2 linked regions of the Shinella zoogloeoides genome follow. Each later gene encodes a partner of the first gene's protein in a complex. Links are inferred from orthologs where the notes say so. Each region holds a gene or a part of one and is shown in the gene's direction. Other genes may lie near its edges.

Region 1 (3,469 bases):
CCCAGCAATATCCGAATGCCGCCGCGCTCGGCGCCATCTACCGCGCGGACGCCGAAAAGGGGCTGCGCGCCGCATGGCTGATGTCGCGGCTGCATGCCTTCGATCTCCTGCGCCTCGGCATCAACGTGGATTGCCTGCCGGTGCTCGACGTCGCCGTGCCCGGCGTGCATGACGTCATCGGCAACCGCGCCTACGGGCAGGAGCCGGAAATCGTCTCGGTCATGGGCAAGGCGGCGGCCGAAGGCCTCAAGGCCGGCGGCCTGCTGCCGATCATGAAGCACATTCCGGGCCACGGCCGCACCATGGTCGATTCCCATCACGACCTGCCGGTCGTGCATGCAGGCCGGGAGGAACTGGAGGCCTGCGACTACGTGCCGTTCCGGCGCATGAAGGACGAGTTGATGGCGATGTCCGCCCATATCGTCTTCACCGCCATCGACGGCGACAATCCGGCGACCACGTCGGCGCGGGTGGTCGAGGAGATCATTCGCGGCCATATCGGCTTCGATGGCCTGCTGATGTCCGATGACGTCTCCATGAACGCGCTCGCCGGCGATATCGCGACAAGAAGCCGGGGAATCATCGCCGCCGGCCTCGACATGGTGTTGCATTGCCATGGCATCATGGATGAAATGATTGCCGTGACCGAAAACACGCCCGCGCTGGCCGGCGACAGCTTGCGGCGGGCAAATGCGGTGCGCGCGGGCTTTCCGACGCCTGATGGGGCGGACGAACAGGCTTTACGCGAGGAGTTCAATGCCATGATCGCGGTAGCCTGACGGCTGCCGCCGGAGCGTTCCGGCAATGGCCACGGCGGCTTTGCCGGGATTGCGGCGTAGAAAGAGGGGCGACGTGCAGGCAACGGGGTCGAAGCCGCCGAAGAAGGGGCGCGGCGCGGATGCGCCGATGGAGGACCTGTGGCAGGAAGGCGCCGAGGGGCGGGGCCTTTCCGAGGAAAGCCTCGTCGTGGACCTTGCCGGCTTCGAAGGCCCGCTCGACCTCCTGCTGCACCTTGCCCGCACGCAGAAAGTCGATCTCACCCGTATTTCCGTACTGGCGCTTGCCGAGCAGTATCTCGCCTTCATCGACAAGGTGAGGAAGATCCGCATCGAGCTTGCCGCCGACTATCTCGTCATGGCGGCTTGGCTCGCCTATCTCAAGTCCCGCTTGCTGATTCCCAAGCAGGCGAAGGACGATGGTCCCTCGGGCGAGGAAATGGCGGCGAGCCTTGCCTTCCGCCTCAAGCGGCTGGAGGCGATGCGCGATGCCGCCACGCGGCTCGTCAACCGCAATCGCCTTGGCCGCGACGTCTTCGCCCGCGGCATGCCGGAGCACATCCCGACCGAGCGTCGCTCGACCTTCGAAGCCTCGCTCTACGACCTGCTGAGCGCCTATTCCTCATTGCGCCAGCGCCACGCGATCACGCAGGTCACCATCGAGAAGCGGACCGTCTGGTCGCTGTCCGATGCACGCGAGATCCTGCAACTGCTCGTCGGCGATTTCGACGACGACTGGACGGTGCTCGACCATTTCATGCTGCGCTATCTCAGCGATCCGGCCGAGCGCACGACGGCGATCGCCAGCGCGTTCGCGGCGACGCTGGAACTGGTCCGCGAGGGGCGGCTGGAGCTTCGCCAGGACGGCGTCTTCCAGCCGATCTACCTGCGCCGCGGCCCGAAGGCCGGCGAGACCGGCGAGGACGGGAGCGCCGGGGGTGATTGAGAACGATGACGCATCGCCCGAGGCGGATGGCGGCACGATCGTCGATCCGCGCCGGCTGCACGAGGCGGCGCGCGTTGCCGAGGCGCTGGTCTTCGCCTCCTCCGGTCCGGTCTCCGGGGCCTATATCGCCGAGCGGCTGCCGCGCGGCGTCGATATGCTGCATGTGATGCGCGAATTGAAGGGGCTCTATGCGGGGCGCGGCGTCAACCTTGTGCAGGTGGGCGATGCCTGGGCCTTCCGCACCGCGCCGGACTTGTCCTTCGTCATCCGCACCGACGAGACGGAGGTGCGCAAATTGTCGCGCGCCGCGCTCGAAGTGCTGTCGATCATCGCCTATCATCAGCCTGTGACGCGCGCCGAGATCGAGGATATCCGCGGCGTGCAGACATCCAAGGGCACGCTCGACGTGCTGATGGAGGCGAGCTGGGTGCGTTTTCGCGGCCGCCGGCGCTCGCCGGGCCGCCCGGTGACCTTCGGCACCACGCGGGATTTCCTCGACCATTTCGGCCTGGAGGAATTGCGCGACCTGCCGGGCCTCGACGAGCTGAAGGGCGCCGGCCTGCTTTCCGGCCGCATTCCCTCCAATTTCCAGGTGCCGCTCCCGCTCGGCGAGGATGAACTGGCGGAGGACGAGGACCCGATCACCCAGCTCGACCTCGAAGAGCTCGGACTCTTGACACCGGGCGGAAAAGAAGACGAATAGACGAAGCTTATGACAGGCTGTACCGTCGGCGCCCCGCGCCAGCGGCAGGGAAAGACTTCGCAAATGGCTTCGGACCCGTCAGGTTCCAACGGCATCGAGACGAGACGGGCATCGGCGGTGACCTTCGCGGCGCGCCTGTCGTTCGAGGATATCCACCACAGCTACCACAACAAGGAAACGGTCCGCGGCATTTCGCTGACGACGGAGCCGGGCGAAGTGCTGTGTCTGCTTGGTCCGTCCGGTTCAGGCAAGACGACGCTCCTGCGCATCGCCGCCGGCATCGAGGCGCAGACCGCCGGCCGCGTGCTGCTCAACGACCGCGAGATCGCCGGCCCAAACGTCTTCCTGCCGCCCGAGCGGCGTGGCGTCGGTCTGATGTTCCAGGATTTCGCGCTCTTTCCGCATATGTCGGTGCTCGACAATGTGCGGTTCGGACTGACGGCGCTGCCGCGCGCGGAGGCCGAGGCGGAAGCGCAGGCGGCGCTCGAACGGGTCGGCCTGTCGCATTATGCCCAAAAGTTTCCGCACATGCTGTCGGGCGGCGAGCAGCAGCGCGTGGCGCTTGCCCGCGCCCTCGCGCCGCGCCCCTCGGTCCTTCTGATGGACGAGCCGTTCTCCGGCCTCGATTCGCGCCTCAAGGATTCGATCCGCGCCGACACGCTGGCGATCCTGCGCCATTCGCGCGCCAGCGCCATGGTCGTCACCCATGACGCGGAGGAGGCGATGCGCATGGGCGACCGGATCGCGCTCTTGAAGGACGGCCGGCTCGTGCAGGTCGGCACGGCGGAAGACCTCTACCTCAATCCGCGCAGCATCTTCGCCGCGGCCTTCTTTTCCGAGATCAACGAATTTTCCGGCCATGTGCGCGGCGGCGTTGTGGAAACGCCGCTCGGCAACGTCGATGGCCGGCGTTTTTCCGACGGGCAGACGGTGCGCGTCGCCGTGCGCCTGTCGGGCCTCAGCGTACGCGAAGAAGGCGGCGAGACGCCCGCGCGCATATTGTCGCGGCGCTTTCTCGGCGTGGTCGAACTGCTGGAACTGGCG
Region 2 (3,983 bases), 640 kb from region 1 along the record:
ACCTTCCTGATCAACGGCAAGCGCTATTCGGGAGACATGTCGGTTGACTCCATGTCGGCCCTCATCGACAGCCTTCTCTGATCCTTCGACCGGTCTTGCGGCGGGCGACGGCGGAAGCCGTGCGCCCGCTTTTTATTGGGCGGTTGGGAAGAAGACCCCTCCCCAACCCCTCCCCACAAGGGGGAGGGACTTAACGCGCGGCACCCTCGGCATTCAAGGTTTAGGGAAAAGCAGGCTGCTAGCCTTTCTCCCCCCTTGTGGGGGAGATGCCGGCAGGCAGAGAGGGTCTTCATGCGCCTTTCCGGCGAAGGAAGCCGCATGAAATTCACCAAGCTCCGCCTCCTCGGCTTCAAGTCCTTCGTCGAGCCCACCGAATTCGTCATCGAGCGCGGCCTGACCGGCGTCGTCGGGCCGAACGGCTGCGGCAAGTCGAACCTCGTCGAGGCGCTGCGCTGGGTGATGGGGGAGAACTCCTACAAGAACATGCGCGCGTCCGGCATGGACGACGTCATCTTCTCGGGCTCCGGCAACCGCCCGGCGCGCAACACCGCCGAAGTCGGCCTCTATCTCGACAATTCCGACCGCACCGCGCCCGCCGCCTTCAACGACGAGGACGAGATCCAGGTGACGCGCCGCATCGAGCGCGAGAACGGCTCGGTCTACCGCATCAACGGCAAGGAGGCGCGCGCCAAGGACGTGCAGCTGCTCTTCGCCGACGCCTCGACCGGCGCTCGCTCGCCCTCGATGGTGGGGCAGGGCCGCATCGGCGAGCTCATCCAGGCCAAGCCGCAGGCGCGCCGCCAGCTTCTCGAAGAGGCGGCCGGCATTTCGGGCCTGCATTCGCGCCGCCACGAGGCCGAGCTGCGCCTGCGCGCCGCCGAAACCAATCTCGAACGGCTCGACGACGTCACCTCGCAGCTCGAAAGCCAGATCGAGAGCCTGAAGCGCCAGTCGCGCCAGGCGAACCGCTTCAAGGCGCTCTCCGCCGATATCCGCCGCCACGAGGCGATGCTGTTGCACATCCGCTGGGTGCAGGCCAAGGAGACAGAGGGCGAGGCGGAAAGCCAGCTCAACCAGGCGACCTCGCTCGTCGCCGAGCGGGCGAACGCGCAGATGCAGGCCGCCAAGGACCAGGCCGTCGCCAGCCTCAAGCTGCCGGAACTGCGCGAGAACGAGGCCAAGCTCGCCGCCGTGCTGCAGCGCCTGCAGATCGCCCGCGCGCAGCTTGAAGAGGATTCCGCCCGGCTGCTGCGCCGCCGCGACGAACTCACCCGCCGTCTCGCCCAGCTTGCCGAGGACATCGTTCGCGAGGAGCGCATGGTGGCCGACAATGCCGCTGTGCTGGCGCGGCTGACGGCGGAAGAGGAGGAGATCGGCGATATCCTCGCCGAGGCCGACGAGCGCGCCGAGGAAGCCCGCGAGACCATGGACGCGGCCGCCGCGAAACTTGCCGAAAGCGAAGCCGCCCTTGCCGCTGTCACCGCCGAGCGGGCGGAAGCGCAGGCGGTGCGCAACCAACTCGAAAAGGCGATCCGCGACCTCTTTGAGCGCCACCTGCGGCTCGGCCAGCAGCTCGATGCGCAGGCGCGCGAACTGGGCGACATGGACGCGCGCATCGCCGCGCTGCCCGACCCGGAAGAACGCCGCGCCACCGTGCTGCAGGCGGAAGAGGCGCTGGAAGCGGCCGGCGAGATGCTCGTCGCCGTAGAGGAGTCGCTGGAGGAGGCCCGCTTCAACGAAACGACGCTGCGCGGCCCGGTCGATACAGCCCGCGCGCGCCTTGCCGGCATCGAGACGGAGGCGCGCACCATCCGCCGCATGCTGGAGGCGGGCAGCACCGGCGGCTCCTTCGCGCCCGTCGTCGAGGACGTGCATGTCGATCGTGGCTATGAAACCGCGCTCGGCGCGGCGCTTGGCGACGATCTCGATTCGCCCGCCGATGTCTCCGCGCCCGCGCATTGGCGCCTGTCGGGCGATGCCGCGGGCGACCCCGCCCTGCCGGCGGGCGTTTCCGCGCTGAATGCCCATGTCCGCGCGCCGGAGGTGCTGCACCGCCGCCTTGCCCAGATCGGCGTTGCCGGCAGCGCGCAAGAGGCGCTTTCCCTGCTGGCGCAGTTGAAAGCCGGCCAGCGGCTGGTCACCCGCGAGGGCGCGGTCTTCCGCTGGGACGGCCATGTCACCGGCGCGGATGCGCCGAGCGCCGCCGCGCTCCGCCTCGAGCAGAAGAACCGGCTCGCCGAGCTGGAGACCGAACTCGAAGACGCCCGCGCCGCCCTTGCGGATGCCGAGGCCGACCTTGCCCGCGCGAGCGAGACGATCCGCGCCGAGACGCAGCGCCAGCAACAGGCCCGCGAGGCCCAGCGCGGCGCGGCGCGGACGCTCACCGAGGCCCGCGAGGCGCTGGAAGCCGCCGAGCGCGCCGCGGGCGACCTCATCCGCCGCCGCGCGGTGCTGTCAGAAACGCGCGCGCAGATCGAGGCGCAGGTGGAGGAGGCGGCCGTCTCCCTGGAGGATGCCCGCGCTGCGCTGGAAGACGCGCCCGACGTCGCCGATCTGGAACTCAGCCTTCGCACGCACACCATGGACGTGGCGACCGACCGCGCGACGCTTGCCGAAGCACGCGCCGCCCATGACGGACTTGCCCGCGAAATGGCCGACCGTCGCCGCCGGCTGATGTCGATCGCCGCCGAGCGCGAGACCTGGCGCGGCCGCGCGAGCAACGCCGAGAACCATATCGCCACGCTGCGCGAGCGCGAAAGCGAGGCGCGCGAGGAAATGGAGGAGCTTGCCGAGGCCCCCGACGAGATCGAGGAAAAGCGCCGCGAACTCCTGACCGGCCTCAGCAATGCCGAAGCCGCCCGCCGCGATGCCGCCGATGCGTTGCAGGAAGCCGAGAACCGCCAGCGCGAGGCCGACCGCGTGGCGACGACAGCCCTCTCGCAGCTTGCCGAATCCCGCGAGACCCGCGGGCGTGCCGAGGAGCGACTGGTTTCGGCCCGCGAGCGCCGCATCGAGGGTGAGACGCGCATCCGCGAGGCGCTGTCCTGCGCGCCGCACGAGGCGCTGCGGCTCACCGGCCATCCGGCCGATGCCCCGCTGCCCGAGCCCCGCGAGCGCGAACGCGAGCTCGACCGGCTGAAAATGGAGCGCGAGCGCCTGGGCGCCGTGAACCTGCGCGCCGAGGAGGAGCAGAGGGAGCTGACGGAAAAGCTCGACGCCCTCGTCGCCGAGCGCGAGGATATCGTCGAGGCGATCCGCAAGCTGCGCTCGGCCATCCAGAGCCTCAACCGCGAGGGCCGCGAGCGGCTGCTCGCCGCCTTCGACGTGGTCAACGTGCAGTTCCAGCGCCTCTTCACCCATCTCTTCGGTGGCGGCACGGCGGAATTGCAGTTGATCGAGAGCGAGGACCCGCTCGATGCCGGCCTCGAAATCCTCGCCCGCCCGCCCGGCAAGAAGCCGCAGACGATGACGCTGCTGTCCGGCGGCGAGCAGGCGCTGACCGCCATGGCGCTGATCTTCGCCGTCTTCCTCACCAATCCCGCGCCGATCTGCGTGCTGGACGAGGTGGACGCGCCGCTCGACGACCACAATGTCGAGCGCTACTGCAACCTGATGGACGAGATGGCCGCCTCGACCGAGACCCGCTTCGTCATCATCACCCACAACCCCATCACCATGGCCCGCATGAACCGCCTCTTCGGCGTCACCATGGCCGAGCAGGGCGTCTCCCAGCTCGTCTCCGTCGATTTGCAGACCGCCGAGCAACTGCGCGAGGCCGTCTAGTCCGGCGTTATGCGCCTACCCTCTTCGGGGCGACGGCAATCTAAAATGCAACTTGTAATTCTGATGCGCTGGCATACGCTTTTCCCGACGCTCGGGACCGGCGTCTTTGCGGGAGGGTATCATGGCGGATGTTGTCGTTGGTGGTGCCGATCCGGAGAACGAGGACGGGCCGGCCGGAACGGTGGAGACGTCTCAGGAGA

The links.
Region 2: the proteins of Q9316_RS08070 (region 1) and Q9316_RS04785 are in contact, whole or in part, in a crystal structure (PDB 3ZGX), measured with the Bacillus subtilis proteins. The link is inferred for Shinella zoogloeoides from one-to-one orthologs.

What each region holds. Positions count from the first base shown.
Region 1 is NZ_CP132311.1:1,421,879-1,425,347, forward strand. The notes cover bases 1-2,814. They hold Q9316_RS08070 (segregation and condensation protein A), read left to right. Parts: upstream 1-906; coding sequence 907-1,722; downstream 1,723-2,814. Other genes in these bases: nagZ (beta-N-acetylhexosaminidase), read left to right, coding at 1-779; scpB (SMC-Scp complex subunit ScpB), read left to right, coding at 1,718-2,425; Q9316_RS08080 (ABC transporter ATP-binding protein), read left to right, coding at 2,489-2,814. Outside these bases: more of Q9316_RS08080, read left to right, coding at 2,815-3,469. UniProt on the Bacillus subtilis protein: Participates in chromosomal partition during cell division. May act via the formation of a condensin-like complex containing Smc and ScpB that pull DNA away from mid-cell into both cell halves.
Region 2 is NZ_CP132311.1:779,402-783,384, forward strand. It holds Q9316_RS04785 (chromosome segregation SMC family protein), read left to right. Parts: upstream 1-318; coding sequence 319-3,783; downstream 3,784-3,983. Other genes in the region: Q9316_RS04780 (DsbA family protein), read left to right, coding at 1-81; Q9316_RS04790 (patatin-like phospholipase family protein), read left to right, coding at 3,905-3,983. UniProt on the Bacillus subtilis protein: Required for chromosome condensation and partitioning.